Linked DNA regions of Streptomyces collinus. The protein of the gene in region 2 interacts with the protein of the main gene of each other region in a pairwise test. Links are inferred from orthologs where the notes say so. Each region holds a gene or a part of one and is shown on either strand. Other genes may lie near its edges. The genes, in order: rlmB and RFN52_RS24550.

The links.
Region 1: the proteins of RFN52_RS24550 (region 2) and rlmB interact in binary tests that used the Escherichia coli proteins (3 or more experiments, as listed by UniProt). The link is inferred for Streptomyces collinus from one-to-one orthologs.

The regions. Positions count from the first base shown.
Region 1 is NZ_CP133771.1:4,039,820-4,043,024, reverse strand. The notes cover bases 139-3,036. They hold rlmB (23S rRNA (guanosine(2251)-2'-O)-methyltransferase RlmB), read left to right. Parts: upstream 139-1,065; coding sequence 1,066-2,007; downstream 2,008-3,036. Other genes in these bases: RFN52_RS18205 (DoxX family protein), read left to right, coding at 2,136-3,036; cysS (cysteine--tRNA ligase), read left to right, coding at 139-946. Outside these bases: more of cysS, read left to right, coding at 1-138; more of RFN52_RS18205, read left to right, coding at 3,037-3,205. UniProt on the Escherichia coli protein: Specifically methylates the ribose of guanosine 2251 in 23S rRNA.
Region 2 is NZ_CP133771.1:5,361,420-5,364,723, reverse strand. Bases 308-3,304 are described here. They hold RFN52_RS24550 (NAD(P)H-hydrate dehydratase), read right to left. Parts: upstream 2,523-3,304; coding sequence 1,092-2,522; downstream 308-1,091. Other genes in these bases: RFN52_RS24545 (right-handed parallel beta-helix repeat-containing protein), read left to right, coding at 2,690-3,304; RFN52_RS24555 (hypothetical protein), read right to left, coding at 583-720; alr (alanine racemase), read right to left, coding at 308-544. Outside these bases: more of alr, read right to left, coding at 1-307. UniProt on the Escherichia coli protein: Bifunctional enzyme that catalyzes the epimerization of the S- and R-forms of NAD(P)HX and the dehydration of the S-form of NAD(P)HX at the expense of ADP, which is converted to AMP.

The DNA.
Region 1 (3,205 bases), 1.3 Mb from region 2 along the record:
CGCGTACCTGGCGCTGTCCAACCAGGACATCGACGACCTGCGCCAGCCCGACGAGGGCGTCTCGGGCAAGCGCGACCCGCGCGACTTCGCCATGTGGAAGGCCACCAAGCCCGGCGAGCCCGACTGGGAGACGCCCTGGGGCCGCGGCCGTCCCGGCTGGCACCTGGAGTGCTCGGCGATGGCCCACAAGTACCTCGGGACCGCCTTCGACATCCACGGCGGCGGCCTCGACCTGGTCTTCCCGCACCACGAGAACGAGATCGCGCAGGCCAAGGCCTACGGCGACGAGTTCGCCCGGTACTGGGTGCACAACGCCTGGGTCACCATGAGCGGCGAGAAGATGTCCAAGTCGCTCGGCAACTCGGTGCTGGTCAGCGAGATGGTCAAGCGCTGGCGGCCCATCGTGCTGCGCTACTACCTCGGCACCCCGCACTACCGCTCGATGATCGAGTACAGCGAGGAGGCACTGCGCGAGGCCGAGTCGGCGTTCGCGCGGATCGAGGGCTTCGTGCAGCGCGTGGTGGAGAAGGCCGGCGTCGTCGAGCCCGCCCCCGAGGTGCCGCTCGCCTTCGCCGAGGCCATGGACGACGACCTGGGCGTGCCCCAGGCGCTCGCCGTGGTGCACACCACCGTCCGGCAGGGCAACAGCGCGCTGGCCGCCGACGACAAGGAAGCCGCGGTGGCCCGGCTCGCCGAGGTCCGCGCGATGCTCGGCGTGCTCGGCCTCGACCCGCTGGATCCCCAGTGGGCCGGGGAGGGCGACCGCGGCGAGGACCTGCACGGCGTGGTCGACACGCTCGTGCGCATGGTCCTCGACCAGCGCGAGGCCGCCCGGGCCCGCAAGGACTGGCCCACCGCGGACGCCATCCGCGACCAGCTCGGCCAGTCCGGTCTGGTCATCGAGGACAGCCCGCAGGGGCCGCGATGGAGCCTCGGCCCGCGCTGAGACAAGCCCCACGGGCTGCCCGACTGTGCCGCCCGGGCCTCCGGGCGGCACACTGCACAGAGACAAGAGCCGTACACACAGACGTACGTACGCATCACTTCACGGAGACAGGTAGCTCAATGGCCGCGAACAACCGCCGCATGTCCGGCAAGAAGGGCGCGCAGGTCGGCAGTGGCGGCCAGCGGCGCCGGGGCCTGGAAGGCAAGGGCCCGACCCCGCCCGCCGAGATGCGCAAGGGGCACAAGAAGAACCGCGTCGCCAACGCCAAGGCGAAGCAGGCCGTGCGCCGGCCCACCGTGCGCGGCCGGGGCGGCAAGGGCACGTCCGAGCTGGTCGTCGGGCGCAACCCGGTCCTGGAGGCGCTGCGCGAGGGCGTCCCGGCGTCCACGCTCTACGTCCAGCAGTTCATCGACAACGACGAGCGGGTGCGCGAGGCCCTCCAGGTCGCCGCCGAGCGCGGCGGGATCAACCTCATGGAGGCCCCGCGTCCCGAGCTGGACCGGATGACCAACGGGCTCAACCACCAGGGCATGGTCCTCCAGGTCCCGCCGTACGAGTACGCCCACCCCGAGGACCTGGCGTCCGCCGCCTACGACGAGGGTGTGGACCCGCTGATCGTCGCCCTCGACGGCGTCACCGACCCGCGCAACCTCGGCGCGGTCGTCCGCTCCGTCTCCGCCTTCGGCGGTCACGGCGTGGTCGTCCCCGAGCGCCGTGCGGCCGGTATGACGGCCGGTGCCTGGAAGACGTCCGCCGGTACGGCGGCCCGCACCCCGGTCGCCCGCGCCACCAACCTCACCCGGACCCTGGAGGCGTACAAGAAGGCCGGCATCACGGTCGTCGGCCTGGCCGCCGACGGCGAGGCCGAGCTCGGCGAGCTTCCGGCGCTGGACGGCCCGGTCGTCATCGTCGTCGGCAGCGAGGGCAAGGGGCTGTCCCGGCTGGTCGGGGAGACCTGTGACGTGCGGGTGCGGATCCCGATGCCGGGCGGCGCCGAGTCGCTCAACGCCGGTGTGGCGGCGGGGATCGTGCTGTACGAGGCGGCCCGCCGACGCCACTGAACAGGCGTCCGGAACGTCACCCGTGCGGGGTAATTCCGGTGTCACCGGGGCGAAGAGGACAAGCTTGACGGGGTCCGGACAGATCCGGCGGGTCAAAGCAGTGTCCTAACGCGACGTCACTCGGTTAGATGAGTGTGGACACCAGAACACCCCGCACACCCACGGTGGACCGCTCGTCGGGACTCGACGACGCTCCCGCGCTGAGCATGGTGAAGGTGCCGAGCGACCCGGCGCAGGTCATCGTCAATCACGCGAGTTTCCGCGTGCAGTTGGGCGTCTCGACGCGTCGCGTTCAGTCCCCCCGGGTCGCACGGCACCTGACCGCCACCGAGGACACCGCCCGCATCCCCCAGGTGGGGGGCGGGGCGGACGGGGCCACCGCTCGCCGCCGGCCCGTGGTCTGGAGCGGCAGATCCGCCCCCGACGACACCGGCGCGCACCGGCTCCTGCAGGCCGCGCGGCACGAGAGCGTCCGCCACGCCGACGAGTCCGGCTCCGACACCGGGGCCACCCAGGTCATCTCCCGTGTGGGCCCGGGCTACGACGACCCCGGGTACCCGGGCGCGGGCTACGGCGGCGCCGGCTACGAGGACAACCTCGCCCAGACCGTCGAGACCCCGGTCGTCGGCCCCCAGCGCACCCACGAACCCGCCGACGGCACCCGGCTGCTGCCGCCCATGCGTACCGTCGGCAGCGCCTACGACGAACCGGCGTACGGCGAACCGGCCTACGAGGACGACGATTTCGAGGAGTCCGCCCCCGGCGCGGACGGCACCGGGCGCCGGGCCAAGCGGCACGGCGACGACCCGGCCCGGCACGCCTACTACCCGGGCCGCCGGATGAACCTCGCCGTCGTCCTGCTTCCGCTGCGCGTCTTCCTCGGCTTCATCTCCATCTACGCCGGCATGGGCAAGCTGTGCGACCCCGTCTACTTCGAAGGCGGCAAGCGTGGCTCCATGGTCAAGTGGCTCAACACGCTGCACCCGTGGGAAGTCGCCGAGCCGCTGCGCCAGTTCGCCCTGGAGCACCCGGTCGGCGCCGGACTGGTCATCGCCTTCGCCCAGGTCATCGTCGGCGTCCTGACGGTGCTGGGCTGCTGGCAGCGCGTCGCCGCCAGCCTGGGCGCCCTGCTGTCGGCCGCGCTGCTGGTCACGGTCAGCTGGAAGAGCGTCCCCGCCTACGAGACGCCCGACATCAT
Region 2 (3,304 bases):
CGGGCTCGTCGGCGCAGGCGAAGTGCGACCACAGCCCCGTGACGCGCAGCAGTCCCTCGGCCTCGGCCCGCAGCGCTTCCCGGACCAGTTCGGCCCAGTCCTCGCCGGGCTGGCAGCCGCCCCGCCCGAGGCCGGTGTCGGCCTTGAGCTGCACGCGGGCGGGCCGCTCGGCTCCCCTGGCCGCCCCGACGACCTCCGCCAGGGCCCACATCCCGCTGACGGACACGTCCAGGTCGGCTTCGATCGCCTCGCGCCAGGGTCCGCCGGGCGTCCACAGCCAGCACATGATGCGGCCCGGCAGCCCGGCGGCCCGCAGGGCCAGGGCCTCCTCCGGCGTGGCCGTGCCCAGCCAGGTCGCCCCCGCGGCGACGGCCGCGCGGGCGCACGGCACAGCCCCGTGGCCGTATGCCTCGGACTTCACCACGGCCATCACGGCCGCGCCCGGCGCATGGGCGCGCAGGGCCCGCACATTGGCCCGCAGGGCGGCCAGGTCGATCTCGGCCCGGGCCCGCAGGGGCGCGGTCGGGGCTGTTCTCTCGCTCATCGCGCCCAGTGTCTCAGAGGGCTCCGGCAGCAGGTCCGCTACGTCCCCGGCCGCCGGCCCCACACCAACACCCGGTCGCCCTTCCGCAGCACGCCCCACAGCCGCCGCGCGTCGCTCACGGTGAGATCGACGCAGCCCACCGAGCCGAACGCGATGAAGAACTGGGAGCAGGGCATGGGCGTGTCACCCGAACACACGAGCCGCACCCACCAGCCCGTCCGGCGCTTGAGGACACGGCCGCCAGACCGAAGCAGGGACGCGGGCGGGCGCACGGGACGCAGTCCAGGCCGGGACCGCCACGCGGCAGAAGTCACCCGGACACACCAGCCGCACCCACCAGCCCGTCCGGCGCTTGAGGACGAGGCCGTTCAGACCGAAAGCGGGGGTGCGGGAGCGGCAGCCCCCGGGTCGGGACGGGAAGGGGCGGAGGGGGCGACCCACTCCCACAACGGCCCTCACCGGCCCGCACCCGCACCCGCACCCGCACCCGCACCCGCAATCAGCCCTCCCCCGGCTCCCCGCCCCCGCGCCCCTAAGCCCTCACCCCTCACCCCACAACATTCCGCCAAGCCCCCGGCACCGCGTCGGCCACGTCATGCGCCCCCACCGGCGCCCCGTCCGCCGCCAACCGCCCAGCCAGCCCGTGCAGATACGCCCCGGCACTCCCCGCATCCACCGCCGACAACCCCGCCGCCAGCAACGACCCGCCCAGCCCGGACAGCACGTCCCCGCTCCCGGCCGTGGCCAGCCACCCCGTCCCCGTCGGATTGACCCGCACCGCCCCGCCCCCCGAGTCGGCCACCAGCGTCGTGGACCCCTTCAGCAGCACGGTCGCCCCGTACCGCCGTGCCAGCTCCCGAACCGCCGCCAGGCGACCGCCCTCGACCTCCCCCCGGTCCACGCCCAGCAGCGCCGCCGCCTCCCCCGCATGGGGCGTCATCAGCGTCGGCGCCCGCCGCCCCCGCACGACCTCCGCGTCCGCCAGCCGCAGCCCGTCCGCGTCGATGAGCACCGGCACGTCCACGGTCAGCACCTCCGCGACCGTCGCCGCGTCGTCCCCGGCCCCCGGCCCGACCACCCACGCCTGCACCCGCCCTGCGTGCTTCGGCCCCTGGTCCGACACGAGCGTCTCGGGAAACCGCGCGATGACGGCGTCCCCGGCCGGCCCGACGTACCGCACGGCCCCGGCCCCGCCCCGCAGCGCGCCCGACACCGCCAGCACAGCGGCCCCCGGATACCGCGCCGACCCGGCGGCGATCCCGACCACGCCCCGCCGGTACTTGTCGCTCTCCGCCCGCGGCACCGGCAGCAGCCGGGCCACGTCCTCGTGCTGCAACGCCTCCAGCTCCGGTTCGGCGGGCAGTTCCAGCCCGATGTCGACCAGCCGTACCGACCCCGCGTACTCCCGGGCGGGATCGATCAGGAGCCCCGGCTTGTGCGTCCCGAACGTCACGGTCAGATCGGCCTGTACGGCGACCCCGTGCACCTCCCCGGTGTCGGCGTCGACACCGCTCGGCAGATCGACCGCGACGACGGCCCCGCGCGAGCGCTGGGCCGCGGCGGCCAACGGCACCGCCTCCGGCCGCAGCCCGCCCTTCCCGCCGATCCCGACGATCCCGTCGACGACGAGGTCCGCGCCCTCCACCAGCGCCTCCCCGTCACCGGCCCCCGCGACCCGCCCCCCGGCCCGCCGCAACGCCGCGAGCCCCGCCGCGTGCGTCCGCTCCGGCGCGAGCAGCACCGCCGTGACCCCGGCCCCCCGACGGGCCAGCCGGGCCCCGGCGTACAGGGCGTCACCTCCGTTGTCGCCGCTGCCGACCAGAGCCACGACCCTGCTGCCGTACACCCGCCCCAGCAGGTCGGCGCAGGCCGCGGCGAGCCCGGCGGCGGCGCGTTGCATCAGCGCCCCCTCCGGCAGCCGCGCCATCAGCTCCCGTTCGGCGTTCCGGACCGTCTCCACGCTGTACGCAGTACGCATGCGGTCGAGTTTCCCGCAGGACCGCCGCCCCACTCCCCCTCACACGCCTCCCCCACACCGGCGAACCATGTCGCATCCATTGACGCTCTGCCGCCCCTTTGCCAGACTCCCGGCCGCGCAGAAAGCGCTTGCACACACCCCCACGTTCGACGAAACCGAGGCCCCCCATGGGACGCAGAGCCGCATTACTGGCCGCCGCCGGTGCCACCGCCCTCCTCACCGCCGCCGGCACCCTGACCGCCCCCGCCACGGCCGCCCCCACACGCGCACTGGCCTGCGGAGACGGCTCCTACCAGGCCGAGGCCGTGCAGAGCGGCGGCAACTGGACCGCCCGGCGCGGCGGCAGCACGGTCTACACCGGCACCGACATGCGCGCGGCCGTCCAGGCGGCCGTCAACAGCCTCACCGCCGGGCGCACCGCGAAGGAACGGGTCGTGGTCCGCGGCTCGGGTTCGGTCTCGGCCGGCTCCCGCATCTCCCTGCCGAGCTACACCGTCCTCGATGTCTGCGGCACGATCAACGTCACCGGCAGCGGCTCGGGCGACCAGGCGCCGGTCTACTCGCGCGGCACCCGCGACGTCGAGGTCCAGAACCTCAAGCTCACCGGCACCCCGCTGTACGGCGTCTTCCTGCGCAACGTCCAGAACGTGGTGCTGGGCCAGATCGACATGCGCCTCTCCCGCGGCCTGGGCGTCCGCATCGACAACCGCGGCGACACCAGCCAGTGGACGCGCAACGTCCGCATCGACAACGTCTACGTCTCCGGCGCGTCCAGTCACGCG